DNA from 2 places in the Mycobacterium sp. SMC-11 genome. Region 2 is predicted to be linked to the other one. Evidence: riboswitches for the same ligand, from Rfam matches in the RefSeq annotation. Region 2 holds a riboswitch; the other holds the start of a gene.
What was found. Region 2 has a riboswitch for cobalamin ahead of metE (5-methyltetrahydropteroyltriglutamate--homocysteine S-methyltransferase). Riboswitches for the same ligand answer to the same signal wherever they lie in the genome.
Positions count from the first base shown of each region.

Region 1: another riboswitch for cobalamin. It lies ahead of cobN (cobaltochelatase subunit CobN); the one in region 2 lies ahead of metE (5-methyltetrahydropteroyltriglutamate--homocysteine S-methyltransferase).

Region 1 covers NZ_CP176430.1:3,596,876-3,604,286, forward strand. Annotated here, with positions in the region: gene cobN (cobaltochelatase subunit CobN) at 1-2,645, opposite strand, end outside; cobalamin riboswitch at 2,674-2,799, opposite strand; cobalamin riboswitch at 2,809-2,960, shown strand; gene ACKY0X_RS17160 (ABC transporter substrate-binding protein) at 3,017-4,213, shown strand; gene ACKY0X_RS17165 (FecCD family ABC transporter permease) at 4,210-5,250, shown strand; gene ACKY0X_RS17170 (ATP-binding cassette domain-containing protein) at 5,247-7,064, shown strand; gene ACKY0X_RS17175 (hypothetical protein) at 7,078-7,411, shown strand, end outside.
Region 2 covers NZ_CP176430.1:1,198,950-1,206,360, forward strand. Annotated here, with positions in the region: gene metE (5-methyltetrahydropteroyltriglutamate--homocysteine S-methyltransferase) at 1-2,109, opposite strand, end outside; cobalamin riboswitch at 2,230-2,442, opposite strand; gene ACKY0X_RS05760 (SDR family oxidoreductase) at 2,489-3,148, opposite strand; gene ACKY0X_RS05765 (thiolase family protein) at 3,254-4,399, shown strand; gene ACKY0X_RS05770 (crotonase/enoyl-CoA hydratase family protein) at 4,396-5,193, shown strand; gene ACKY0X_RS05775 (gamma carbonic anhydrase family protein) at 5,199-5,717, shown strand; gene ACKY0X_RS05780 (CPBP family intramembrane glutamic endopeptidase) at 5,797-6,516, shown strand; gene ACKY0X_RS05785 (enoyl-CoA hydratase) at 6,600-7,409, opposite strand.

The DNA of each region.
Region 1 (7,411 bases), 2.4 Mb from region 2:
CGCGACGCCTCATCCCACTCGGGACGCACGCCGAGCAGGGCCAGCACCTCGGCAATGTCGTCGCCGGAGGTGCGCATCGCCGAAGTGCCCCACACCGATAGCCCGACCGACTCCGGATAGTCACCGGTGTCATCGAGGTAGCGCCGCACCAACGAGTCGGCCATCGCCTGCCCGGTCTGCCACGCCAGCCGGGACGGCACCGCGCGGGGGTCGACGGTGTAGAAGTTGCGCCCGGTGGGCAACACGTTGACCAGACCACGCAACGGCGACCCGGACGGCCCCGGTCGTACGAACCCGCCGGACAGCGCGTGCAGCACCGAGTCCAGCTCGGCCGATGTGCCGGCCAGCCGCGGAACCACCTCGGTGGCAGCGAATCTCAGCACCCGACATACCTCAGGTTCGGGATGCAGCGTGTCGGCCAGGCCGGTCTCCCAATCGCCGGCCTCCATGGCTTCGACCAACGCGCGGGCGCGGCCCTCGATCTCGTCGACGACCGTCGCAACGGCGTCTTCCTTGAGGCCCAGCGCGGCCCGCAGGCCGGGCACCGCATGGTCTACCCCGCCCCACACCTGCGGAGCACGCAGGATCGCCAGCACCAGGTTCACCCGCTCCGGTCCAGTCGGAGCACCGCCGAGCACGTGCAGGCCGTCCCGGATCTGGGCGTCCTTGATCTCACAGAGCCAGCCGTCGACATGCAGCAGGAAGTCGTCGAACTCCTCATCCTCGGGCCGCTCATCGAGCCCCAGGTCGCGGTGCATCTCCGCGGCCCGCATCAGGTTCCAGATCTCACCGCGGATCGCCGGCAGCTTGGCCGGGTCCATGGACGCGATGTTGCCGTACTCGTCGAGCAGCTGCTCGAGGCGCGCGATGTCGCCGTAGGACTCCGCACGTGCCATCGGTGGGATCAGGTGGTCGACGATCGTGGCGTGCGCCCGGCGTTTGGCCTGCGCGCCCTCGCCGGGGTCGTTGACCAGGAACGGGTAGATCAACGGCAGGTCGGCGATCATCGCGTCGGTGGCGCACGCGGAAGACAACGCCGCGGTCTTACCGGGCAGCCACTCCATCGATCCGTGCTTGCCCAGGTGTATCACCGCGTGTGCGCCGAAACCGTGTGCCAGCCAACGGTATGCGGCCAGGTAGTGGTGGCTGGGCGGCAACTCCGGGTCGTGGTAGATCGCCACCGGGTTCTCCCCGAACCCACGGGGCGGCTGGATCATCAGCACGACATTGCCGGATTGCAGTGCTGCCAACACGATCTCGCCGGCATCGTTGACGAACAGCTGGCCCGGCGCCGGACCCCACGCCGTCGTCATGGCATCGCGCAGGCCGTCGGGCAACTCGGCGGTCCACTGCGCATACTGCTGCGCGGTGACCCGCACCTGTGCGCCGGCCAGCTGCGCCGCAGACAGCCAGTCCTCGTCCTGACCGCCGGCCTCGATCAGGGTGTGGATCAGGCGATCCCCGGCCTGCGTCTCGTCAGCGACGTCGAGCACGCCGAAACCGTCCCCGACGTCGTAGCCCTCCGCCGCCAGCCGCCGCAGCAGCCGCACCGCCGACACCGGGGTGTCCAGACCGACGGCGTTGCCCACCCGGGAATGCTTGGTGGGATAGGCCGACAACACCAACGCCAGCTTCTTCTGTGCGTTCGGGATACGGCGCAGCACCGCGTGATTCACCGCGACCCCGGCCACCCGGGAGCACCGCTCGGGATCGGCGGCGTAGTGCGGCAGCCCGTCGTCGTCGATCTCCTTGAAGGAGAACGGGACGGTGATGATCCGGCCGTCGAATTCCGGGATGGCGATCTGGGTGGCCGAATCCAGCGGGGTCACGCCGTCGTCGTTGGCCTCCCAGTCCGCCCGCGTGGACGCCAGGCACAGTCCCTGGAACACCGGGATGTCCAGCGCCGCGATCTGTTCGATGTCCCACGCGCCGTCGTCGTCGCCGGCACTGACCCCGGCGGTGGCGTTCATCGCCCCACCGGCCGCCAGCATGCAGACCACCACCGCGTCGAGCTGCCCCAGCGCCGCGAAGAGCTCCTCGGGGGCGTTGCGCAGTGACGCGGCGAAGATCGGCACCCCGACGGCCCTGCCGGTCGCATCGATCGCGTCGGCCAGGGCGTGTGCGAAACCGGCATTGCCGCTGACCTCGTGGGCCCGGTAGTACAGCACCCCGATCCGCACCGCGTCGGGAGACTCAGCGGACTCGCTCCGCCTCTCCCGCTGGCCGTAACCCCACTCCGGGATCACCGCCGGTTCCTCGAAGCCCTCCCCGGTGAGCAGCACTGTGTCGCACAGAAACGCGTGCAGCTGCGCGAGGTTGGCGGGCCCGCCCTCGGCGAGGTAGGCGTGCGCCTGGGCGGCCAGGCCGATCGGGACCGTGGAGCACTCCATCAGCTCGGCGTTGGGCGAGCGTTCCCCGCCGAGCACCACCAACGGCAGTCCGGTCGCGCGCAGCAGCTTCAGTTCCTCGGCGATCTCGGCCGACGACCCCAGGATGCGCAGCACTACGACGTCGGCGCCGTTGACCAGCGGTTCGATGTCGTGGCGTGCGGGGTTCCCGAGCCGGTAGGCCGCGCCGCTGGCCCGCGCGGACAGCAGGTCGGTGTCGGAAGTGGACAGCAACGCGATACGGCGTGCCTGCGCCATCAGGGGCCTCCTCGGGGTTCTCGCCCCTCGTCGTCGGATGTCTCGTGGCCGTATCTGGCTGGGGGCACGCGACCCCTCACAGTGGCGGAACCGCCCCGGATTTGCACCGGGTTCCTGACGCCACGAGACGGCGGCCAGCCTAACGCAGCGCGGCGTGTAACAATGTCGCCGGTAAGGCGATGACGAATGAGGAAGCCGGTGCGAATCCGGCGCGGTCCCGCCACTGTCATCGGGGAGCGACCCTCATCAGCCACGGCCCGCCACTTGTGGGGTTGGAAGGCGAGGCGAGCAGTGATCCGAGAGCCAGGAGACTCACGTCAACGCGTCCTGCGTACCGGGGCGGTGTACCCCGAGGAAGCTGATTCACGCTGATGTCCCGTGCGTTGCGGGTAGTTGCTGCGCTCCTGGTAGCGCTGGCCACCGCGCTGTCGTTGGCCGGCTGCTTGGGCGAACCCACCACCCGCACACCGCAAGCGCGTGCCGGCTGCATCACCGACTTCGATCCGGCCACCGACTATTTCCCAGACAAGTCGACGCTGACCGAGGCCACCAACTTCGCCATCACCTACCACGGCAGTTACCAGGTTCTGACGGTCAAGCGGCCCTACCTCGGCGGCAAGCCGGTGTCGTGGGTGTTGGTGCGCTGCGGTGCGCCCGCGCCGGCGTTGACCGGGGAGCTGGCCAATGCCCAGCGGATCACCGTCCCGGTGCGGAGCCTCTACTCGGGCTCGACGACGCATCTGGCGATGATCTCCGAACTGGGCCAGGCGGGCGTGGTCACCGGTGTGGCCAGCCCGGCAGCCGTCGCCGACCCGCAGATCCGTGCGCGCATCGACGCCGGTGAGATCGTCGGCTACGCCCCCGGCGGGCAGATCAACATCGAGCGCGTGATCGGCGCGGGCCCCGACCTGCTGGTTACCGAGGGCATCGACGACCCCGGCTATCCCAAGCTGCGCGAAGCCGGTACCCCCGTGCTGGCCGACGCCGAATGGCTGGAGCCGACCCCGCTGGGCCGGGCCGAATGGATCAAGGTGTTCGCCGCGCTGACCGGGACCGAACACCAAGCAGCGCAGGCCTACCAGGCCATCCGGGACCGTTACCGCGCCTTGGCGGCGCAAGCCGCCGCAGCCAAGCCCGTCGAGGTCTTGGTCGGCACCATGTACTCGGGCAGCTGGTCGATGCCCACCGGCGAGAGCTACTCGGGGCGTCTGGTCGCCGACGCCGGCGGCACCTACCCCTGGCTGTCGGAGACCGGCGCCGAGACCCGGCACCTGAATTTCGAGTCGGTGTACACCCGTGCCGGCACCGCACCGGTCTGGCTGGTCACCGACGACTGGCAAACCCTGGGCGACGCGGTGGCCCGTGACAGCCGCTACGGCGAGCTGACCGCGCTGCGGACCGGCCATGTGTGGTCGGCGACCAAGGCAATGACACCCGCTGGCGGCAACCTTTATTGGGAACGCGGCACGGCACGACCGGATCTGCTGCTCGGCGACCTCGTTGCGATCCTGCATCCCGAGCTCGCCGCCGACCACCCGTTCGAGTTCTACCGGCGGGTGCCGCGATGAAGCCGCGTATCGCCCTGGTGCTGGCCGCGCTGAGCGCCGCGGTGGTTCTGCTGGCCGTGCTGGGGTTGGTGCTCGGGCCGGTGCGGGTGCCGGTGCTCGATACCGTGCAGGTGCTGTTCGGCGCCGAACCCTCCGACCCACGCTGGCAGGTGATCGTGTGGAACATGCGGTTGCCGCGGGTGCTGACCGCGCTGGCCGCCGGGTCCGCCCTGGGCGTCGCCGGCCTGCAGCTGCAAACCCTGTTCCGCAACACCCTCGCCGATCCCTACATTCTGGGCGTGAGCTCCGGGGCGAGCCTGGGCGTCGCGGTGGTGGTGCTGCTCGGCGGGGCGGCCGGCGGCGGTTTCACCACCGCGGTGGCCGGTGCCAGCCGCGCCGCGGAGGTGATCGCAGCGGCCCTGGGTGCGGCGGCCATGCTGACGCTGGTTCTGGTGCTGTCGCGGTGGACCCGCTCGGCGGCGACGCTGCTGCTGATCGGTGTGATGATCGGCGCGGCCAGCACCGCGCTGGTGAGCTTGGCGCTGGTGTACTCCGATCCGCAGCGGGTGCAGCAGTACCTGTTGTGGGGCCTGGGCAGCTTCGCCGGAACCGGTTGGGCCGATTTGGAGTTGCTGCTGCCGCTGGTGGCCGTCGGGCTGTTGACCGCGGCGATGACGATCCGGCCGCTCAATGCCCTGCTGCTCGGCGAGAGTTACGCGGCAACGATGGGCATCAACGTACACCGGGCCCGGATCGTCACGGTCGTCTCCGCGTCGCTGCTGGCGGGTGTGACGACCGCGTTCTGCGGCCCGATCGCGTTCCTCGGGCTGGTGGTGCCGCACGTGGCCCGCATCGTGGTGGGCACCTCCGACCACCGGGTGGTGGTCCCGGCGGTGGTCTTGCTGGGCGCCGTCGCCGCGCTGGGCTGCGGCATCGTCAGCCAGGTGCCCGGCAGCGATCTGGTCATCCCGATCAACGCGGTCACCGCGCTGGTCGGGGCGCCGGTGGTGATCGTCGTGCTGCTACGGGCCCGGCGCGGATCGGGGTTGCCGTCATGAACCCGGCGGTTCAGCGAGGCTCGACGGAGGAGAGGCAAAGCTGGGACCACCCCACGAACACGGCCTCGGCCACACCAGCCGTCGAGCTTGCCGGCCTGGCGATCGGCTACCGCAGCCGGCGCAGGTCGACGACAGTGGCGACCGGACTGGCCGCCCAGGCTCGCCGCGGCGAGCTGACCGTGCTGATCGGGCCCAACGGCGCCGGCAAGTCCACCCTGATTCGCACCCTGGCGGGGTTGCAGCCCGCGCTCGGCGGACGCGTCCTGTTGGACGGCGCTGACCTGACCGCGCTCCCCCGCGACGAGCTGGCCCGCCGGGTCGCGGTGGTGCTGACCGAACGCGTCGATCCGGGCTTGTTGTCGGCGCGCGAGCTCGTCGGGCTGGGCCGCATTCCCCACCTGGGGCTGGGTGCCCGACTTCGCCCGGCCGACGAGGAGATCATTGACTGGGCGCTGGCGGCGACCGGTGCTCAGCATCTGGCGTCGCGGCCGGCTGCCGAACTCTCCGACGGTGAATGCCAGCGCGTCCTGACCGCGCGTGCGCTGGCCCAGCAGCCGGGTCTGCTGATCCTCGACGAGCCGACCGCGTTTCTGGATGTGTCTTCGCGGGCCGCCCTGTTCGGCCTGTTGCGTGAGCTCGCCCGCGACCAGCAGTTGGCGGTGGTGCTGAGCACCCACGATCTGGAACTGGCGCTGCGAGTGGCTGATCGGGTGTGGCTGATGGATCCGGCCGGCACCCTCGTGGACACCGTGGGCGAAGAGCTGATGTTGTCCGGGCGCATCGGAGACATGTTCGGCAACGAAACCCTGCGTTTCGACCCAGCCAGCGGCATGTTCGAGCTCAGTACCCGCGCCGACAACGATCGTGCGGCACGCACCGCCCGCGTCGACGCTGCAGAGCCGTTGCGCTCCGCCCTGACACGGGTGCTGTCGCGGGAGGGCTGGGGCATCGGCGAGCCTGCCGAAATCGTGCTCACCGCAACCGATCCCGGCGCCATCACGGCTCGTACCGCCGGCGGCAACCAGGTCATCGCGCTGCGCGACCTACCGCAGCGACTGCGCACCCTGCCCGCGACCCCGTATCGCTGCACCCCCCAGGATCGGACGCTTGCGGCACTGGCCGAGTTGTCCGCTGTCAGCTCCTATTTCGCGGTCTCGACCGGGACCGCTGACGACGCCGACTGGCGTCCGGTGACACAGCTCTACACCGACACCGACCTGCTGGCCGGCGTGGTTTCCGGCGTGCAGGACCGCATCGGGGCATCGGATCTTCGTGTGGCGGTGTCCACCTTCTACCTCGGGTATGCCGCGCGCTTGTGGTCGATCGGGCTGGGCGGGCTCGCCGAACACCGGGTGCTGGTCGATCTGGATCCCGATCACCTCTGGTACTCCGAATGCGGCGGTAGCGTCCGGCTTCACCTGCCGAACCCGGTGGCCTGGCAGGGATCATCGGCCATTGCGGATCTGGAGCCGATGCTGGCCGAGATGGTCCTGACCGAACACCTGACGCCGTTGGCCGCCGCGGTGCGCCGGCTCGGTCCGATCTCGCAGCGGCTGCTGCACGGCAATGCCGCCTCCGCAGCTCTGGGTGCCGCCCGCGCCCTGTGCTGGCATCACGGTGGAAGTCTGGCGGACGAGCCGAGCTGGGAACTCGCACGCAACATCTGCGAACACGAACATCTCAACGGCTCAGTACGTTTCGACGACTCCAGTACGGATTATCGCCGGACCAGCTGCTGCCTGTTCTATCGCACGCCGGGCGGCGGCCTGTGCGGTGACTGCGCCCTGACTCACAAACCTTGTCTGGACCGATGAAAGAAGGATTCCCATGACCGAGAACACCGGCACCGTCGTCGCCGATCCTCCGATCGTCGACACCGAAGACCGCGGTCGCGAACAACGCTGGCCGTTGCCGACCGATCAGCAGAGCCTGCTGGATCTACTGCACCTGTGCTTCGACGAGTACTGGAACGAGATCTGGTTCGGCATCATCATGGAAGGCGCCGCCTGGGAGGTGGCTGCCCCTAACGCGCCGCGCAAGATCGGCATGCTCGACGGCTACGCCACCATCGACTTCGGCCGCTGGCACTTTCACCTGTGCATCGGCAAGCATCGGGCCAGCGGCTCGGAGCTCGGCCGTATCCGGCGCTGTAGCCGGGCCG
Region 2 (7,411 bases):
GATGTCGTAGACACCCGGGCCCACCCCGTTGGAGAAGCCGATCGCATTGAGGTCATCGAGCACTTCCATGTGCGAGCGCGCCGCCTCGATCGAGGTGACGTCGGCGTCCAGGTCGGCGATCGCACCGATCACCTCGCCGAACTCCGAATAGCACAGGTGGGTGTGGATCTGCGTCGCGTCGGAGACGCCCGAGGTGGCCATCCGGAACGAACCCACCGCCCAGTCCAGGTAGGCCGCCTTGTCGGCGTCGCGCACCGGCAACAGCTCGCGCAGGGCGGGTTCGTCGACCTGGATCACCGCGATGCCGGCGGCCTCCAGATCCACCGTCTCCTCGCGGATCGCCAGCGCCACTTGGTAGGCGGTGTCGGCCAGCGGTTGGTCGTCGCGGACGAACGACCAGGCCAGGATGGTCACCGGACCGGTGAGCATGCCCTTGACCGGCTTGTCGGTCAGCGACTGGGCGTAGGTGGCCCAGTCGACCGTCATCGGCTTGGGGCGCGTCACGTCGCCGAACAGCACCGGCGGGCGCACGCAGCGACTGCCGTAGGACTGCACCCAGCCGTTGCTGGTGGCGAAGAAGCCCTCCAGCTGCTCGGCGAAGTACTGCACCATGTCGTTGCGTTCCGGCTCGCCGTGCACCAGCACGTCGAGCCCGAGGTTCTCCTGCAACTTGATGACGGCAGCGACCTCCGCCTTCATCCGGTCGGTGTACTGCGCCTCGTCGATCTCCCCGGCCGCCAGCGCGGCGCGGGCCTTGCGGATCTCCACGGTCTGCGGGAACGACCCGATGGTGGTGGTCGGCAGCGGCGGCAGGTGCAGCCGCTCGTCCTGGGCGCTGCGGCGTGCCTCGGCCGAACCGCGCTGGCTGCCGGCCGCCCGGATCTCGGCGATCTGCGCGCGCAACGCCGCATTGTTCAGGCGGGGGTCGGAGGTGCGGGACGCGGCTGCGGCGTTGGACGCCTCGATCTCCGCAGCCACGGCTTCGCGTCCCTCGCGCAGCGCGCGGGCCAAGGTGGCCACCTCGGCCACCTTTTCGGCGCCGAACGCCAGCCAGCTGCGCAGCGCGTCGTCCAGACCCGTCTCGGGCTCCAGCGAGTAGGGCACGTGCAGCGTCGAGCACGACGTCGATACGGCAACGGCCTCCGCTGAACCCAACAGCGACGCCAGCTTGGCCAGGGCGGCCTGCAGGTCGGTGCGCCAGATGTTGCGGCCGTCGACCACGCCGGCGACCAGAACCTTGGAAGCCAGCTCCGGCACGGACGCGATTGCGGTGTTGGGTCCGTAAACCAGGTCGACGCCGATCGCCTCGACCGGGGTGCGGGCCAGCGCCGCCAGCCCGGCCCCGGGGTCACCGAAGTAGGTGGCCACGAAGATCGCCGGCCGCTTGCTCAGCCCGCCGAGGCGCTTGTACACCTGCTCGGCCAGGGCGGGGGCGTCCGCGGAGATGTCGGTCACCAGCACCGGCTCATCGATCTGCACCCATTCGGCGCCGGCGTCGGCCAGCTTGCCCAGCAGCTCGGCGTAGACGTCGGTCAGCTCGTCGAGGCGCGAGATCGGCGCCGGCGCACCGTCGACGGCCTTGCTGAGCAACAGGAACGTGACCGGACCGATGATCACCGGCCGGGCTGCGTTTCCGCCGAAGCCCTGCTCCTTGGCCTCGGCGAGCTCGGAGAGCACCTTGGCGGGGTTGAGCGAGAACGTCGTGTCCGCCCCGATCTCGGGAACGATGTAGTGGTAGTTGGTGTCGAACCACTTCGTCATCTCCAGCGGAGCGATGTCGGCGTTGCCGCGGGCCGCGGCGAAGTAGCGGTCCAACTCGTCGGCGACGCCGGCCACCCGGGCCGGGAGTGCGCCCAGCAGCACCGCGGTGTCGAGCATCTGGTCGTAGTAGGAGAACGTGTTCACCGGTATCGAGTCGAGCCCCGCGGCGGCCAACTGTGCCCAGGTGTCACGGCGCAGGCCGGCGGCCACCTTCTTGAGCTCGTCCTGGTCGATCCGGCCGGCCCAGTAGCTTTCGGTGGCGCGCTTGAGTTCGCGGCGCGGTCCGATTCGTGGTGAGCCGAGAACGGTGGCGGTAAAGGCTTGAACGGTCACGATTTGATCCTTCAATTGACGAGGGTGGGTCAACGCCAGCAGCCGCCCAGCTGATCCGGTCCCGTGCCTATATATAAAGCACTATAACCCTCAAAACCAGACGCCCATTCCGCGAGGCGTTGATCCGCCGGGCGCGGCGCGCCCAGCACAACGGGCAGGTATTCGGACTCGCAGGCGCGCACCGAGGTGCTCCTAGTGGCCGTCGCTTCCCAGTCGGCGGGCGAACCCATGACCAGTGCTTATGACGGCGGTCGTTCCTGCATACCGCTGCGGGACAGTCCCGGATTCTCACCGGGTTCCCTCTCGCGCTCCGCGGAAAACTACGTAAACCGCGGTGCGCTCGATGCCGAAGCCGCCTGGCGGCGACAACGGCAAACCAGTTGCGTGATCGAGGTTACTCGGCTCGACCGGCCGCGAGTGCCTCCGGGATCGGGGTCGGGCCGTCGTTGAACTCGATGGTGCGGCCGATGGTCGACTTGTCGGCCAGGGAGGCAGCGATCACCAACGCGACGTTGCCGCGGGAGACCTGCCCTTTGGCCGTGTCGGGACCGACGGCGATTTCTCCGCTGGCTGGATCCAGGGTTAGCCGGCTGGGCCCCAGCACCGTCCAGTCCAGGTCGCTGGCGCGTAGATGGGCGTCGGCGGCGGCCTTGGCCTGCGCGTACGGATAGAACGGATCGTCTTCGGGAATGCCGTGATCGGGTCCCGCGCCGAAATAGGACACCATCACGAATCGCCGCGCACCGGCTTTCGCGGCGGCGTCGATGCTGCGAATGGCGGCGTCGCGGTCGACGGCGTAGGTGCGTGCCGGGTTTCCGCCACCGGCGCCGGCGGAGAACACCACCGCGTCATGATCGGCAAAGAGCCGGGCCAGGCCGTCGGTGCCGAGCTGTTCGATATCGGCCACCACCGGGACCGCGCCGGTGACCGCGACCTCCTCGGCGTGGTCGGGGTTGCGGAACACCGAGCTGACTTGGTCGCCGCGACTAACGAGGGTGGGGGCCAGCAGCAGGGCGATCTTGCCGTGGCCGCCGACGATCACGATGCGTGCCATGGATTCGACGTTACGCGGGAGCGCGGAATGACCCCCGCTGACGCCGCCCGAGCGCGCCCGTCGACAATCGAAGTAACAAGACCCCGAACCAACTAAGGAGCACCCATGGCTGAAGCCGTCATCGTCGAAGCGGTGCGCGCGCCGATCGGCAAGCGCAACGGCGGACTGTCCGGGGTACACCCGGCCGAACTGTCCGCCCAGGTGCTCAACGGGCTGGTCAACCGGGCCGGCGTGGACCCGGCCCTGGTCGACGACGTGATCTGGGGCTGTGTCATGCAGGCCGGTGAGCAGGCCCTGGACATCGGCCGCACGGCGGTGCTGAGCGCGGGCTGGCCGGAGACGGTGCCCGCGGTGACCGTGGACCGCCAGTGTGGTTCCAGCCAGCAGTCGGTGCACTTCGCCGCCGCCGGTGTGGTCGCCGGACACTACGACGTCGTGGTCGCCGGTGGTGTCGAGTCGATGTCGCGGACCCCGATGGGTTCCTCGCTGGCCAACGGCGGCCGCCCGTACGGGGATTCCTTCAAGGCGCGCTACACCCAGACCCCCAACCAGGGCATCGGAGCGGAGATGATGGCCACCAAGTGGGGCCTGAGCCGCACCGCGCTCGACGAGTTCGCGCTGGCATCGCACGAAAAGGCCGGTGCCGCACAGGACGCCGGCGCCTTCAAGGACGAGATCGTCTCGATCACGGATCCCGAGGGCAACGTCATCAGCGAGGACGAGGGCATCCGCCGCGGTACTACCCTGGAGAAGATGGCCCAGCTCAAGCCCGCTTTCAAGGAGGACGGCGTGATCCACGCCGGTAACTCCAGCCAGATCTCCGACGGCTCGGCGGCGCTGCTGTTCATGTCGGCGGCCAAGGCACGCGAACTGGGCCTGACCCCGCTGGCCCGGGTGCACACCGCGACGCTGGCCGGCGCCGACCCGGTGATGATGCTGTCCGCGCCGATCCCGGCGACCCAGAAGGCGCTGCAGCGCTCCGGCCTGAGCATCGACGACATTGGGGTGTTCGAGGTCAACGAGGCATTCGCCCCGGTGCCGATGGCCTGGCTGGCCGAACTCGGTGCCGACCCGAAGAAGCTCAACCCCAACGGCGGGGCGATCGCGCTGGGTCACCCCCTCGGCGGCTCCGGTGCCCGGATCATGACCACCATGCTCTACCACATGCGCGCCAACGGAATTCGCTACGGTCTGCAGACCATGTGCGAAGGCGGCGGCCAGGCCAACGCCACCATCCTGGAGCTGCTGTGAGTGACGGGGCCGTTCTGGTAGAACGGCTTGGACAGCTGGGCAACGTCCTATTGATCACGATCAACCGGCCCGAAGCCCGTAACGCGATCAACGGCGCCGTCAGTGCCGGCATCGGCGACGCCTTGGCGCAGGCTCAAGACGACGACGAGGTGCGCGCGGTAGTGCTCACCGGCGCCGGCGACAAGTCGTTCAGTGCCGGGGCCGACCTCAAGGCGATCGCCAACCGGGAGAACATCTACCACCCGGAGCACCCGGAGTGGGGTTTCGCCGGCTTCGTGCAGCACTTCATCGACAAGCCCGTCATCGCGGCGGTCAACGGCACCGCGCTGGGCGGCGGCACCGAGATCGCACTGGCCAGCGACCTGGTGATCGCCGAACAGCGCGCCCAATTCGGGTTGCCCGAGGTCAAGCGCGGCCTGATCGCCGGTGCCGGCGGGGTGTTCCGCATCGTCGACCAGTTGCCCCGCAAGATCGCCCTGGAACTGCTCTACACCGGCGAGCCCATCTCGGCGGCCGACGCGGCCCGCTGGGGTCTGGTCAACCGGGTGGTCGAGGATGGCGGAGCGCTGGAGGCAGCCCTCGAGCTGGCCGAACGGATCACCGGCAACGCGCCGTTGTCGGTGCGGGCCAGCAAGCGGATCGCCTACGGCGTCGATGACGGCGCCATCCCCGGCGAAGTGGACGGTTGGGCGCGCACCGGCCGGGAATTCTCCGCTGTGCTGCGGTCCGAGGACGCCAAGGAGGGACCCCGGGCGTTCGCCGAGAAGCGCGCGCCAGTGTGGAAGGCGCGTTGAGCGGCGTGCCCGAGCCGCTTCTCATCTCCATCCGCGGGCGTGCCCCGCAGCTACACCCGGAGTCCTGGGTGGCGCCCAACGCTAGCCTGATCGGCCAGGTCAGCCTGGCCGCTCGGGCCAGCGTCTGGTACTCGGCGACACTGCGCGCCGAAGTCGAGCCGATCGAGATCGGCATCGACACCAACATCCAGGACGGCGTGACCGTCCACGTCGACAAGGAGTTTCCCTGTCGAGTGGGGGCGCACGTCAGCGTCGGGCACAACGCGGTGCTACACGGATGCACCATTGAGGACGACTGCCTGATCGGCATGGGAGCGATCGTCCTCAATGGTGCCGTCGTGGGGGAGGGCTCGCTGGTCGCGGCGGGCGCCGTCATCCCGCAGGGGATGGTGGTGCCGCCCCGGTCACTGGTGTCGGGGGTACCGGGCCGGGTGCGACGAGACCTGAGCGAGGCCGAGGTCCGCAACAATCGGTACAACGCCGCGGCGTACCGGCGACTGATCGAAGTCCATCGAGCGAACTAACGCATTTGGGCCACCGGCCGCCGTTTCGCCGCTACGTTTTAGGGACGTTGCTTAACCCGCCGCTGAGGGGACGTCCTGTATGACCCAGATCAGTCCAACCCGCCCCGGCCTGCTGCGTGAGATCACCGACATCATGACCAGGGTTGCCCTGCCCTATCACGAGCCACGGGCAGTGGTGCAGCGGCGGCGTGCCGTCGTCGGAGTGGTCGTGGTGATCGGCGCCGCGGTACTGGCCGCCATGCACAGCAAGCTTCCAGGCGATGCGGCGTTCTACTGGCTGTCGCTGGTCTTGGCTGTGGTCTGGACGGTGGGGGCGGTGGTGGCCGGACCGCTGCACCTGGGCGTGTTGCGGTTCCGCGGACGCAACGAGCGGCCGGTGTTCACCGGCACCGGCGTGGGCCTGGTGCTCGGCGGGGTGTTCCTGCTGGGCGGGCTTGCCGTGCAAGACATTCCGCCGTTGGCCGACCAGGTGGTCGCCATCTTGGCCTACACCACCGAAGTCTCCTGGCGACTGGTGGTGCTGATCGCTCTGGTCAACGCGATCGCCGAGGAGTTGTTCTTCCGCGGCGCACTGTTCAGTGCGTTCGGTCGCCGCTCCCCGCTGGTGTTTTCCACCCTGCTCTACGTCGCGGCGATGATGGCCGCGGGCAACTTCATGGTGGGTGTGGCCGCACTGGTGCTCGGTACCGTCTGCGCCCTCGAGCGGCGCGCTACCGGTGGGGTGCTGGCTCCGGTACTGACCCACCTGGTGTGGGGACTGGTGATGGTGCTGGCGCTGCCCCCGATCTTCGGGATGTAAGAGCCCCCAAACTTTGCGCGAGTGTGCGTGTTTGCGCGGCGACACGCCGCTGAGCGTGGCATTCTGCGCACGCTCGTCACCGCTTAGCGGTCGGTGAAATTGGGGGAGCGCCGCTCCTGAAATGCACGAGCGCCTTCACGGAAGTCGTGGGCGTTCAACAGGATTGACTGCCCGACGTATTCGCGGTCCAAGGTGGCATCCAGCTCGGTCAGGGTGGCGGAGTTGATGGCGTGCTTGGTCTTGGCGAACGCCGCGGCGGGCCCGGCCAGCAAGCCGGCCAGCAGCTTGTCCACCTCGGCGTCGAACTCCTCGGCCGGGTACACCGCGCTGATCAGGCCCCACTCCAGGGCGTCGGCGGCCGACAGTCGTTCGGCCAACAGCGCCAACCGCATAGCGCGGGTCCGGCCCACGGCCGCGGCGACCAACGCGGAGGCGCCACCGTCGGGCATCAGCCCAATCTTGGTGAACGCCAACAGGAAAAAGGCCTTGTCCGAGGCCACGATCAGGTCGCAGGCCAGGGCCAGCGACACGCCGATACCGGCCGCCGGCCCCTGCACGACGGCCACCACCGGCCGTGGCAACGCGACGATCGCCCGGATCGCGCGATTGGCCTCGACGATGATCTCCGTCGCCAGTTCATCGGTTGCGTCCTCGGCGCTGATCCCGGCGCCGGAGCAGAAGCCGCGCCCCGCCCCGCCGAACCGAACCGCGCGCACGCGCGGGTCGCGGCCGGCGGCTTCCATGGCGTCGGCGATACCGGCCAGCACACCGGTGGTCACCGAGTTGAGGCTGTCGGGGCGGTCGATGATCACCGAGAGCACCCCGTCGGTCAGGGTGACGGACACGCCCGCCACCGGGGCCAGGGTGTCGATGCCGGAGTCGATTGCAGTCATGG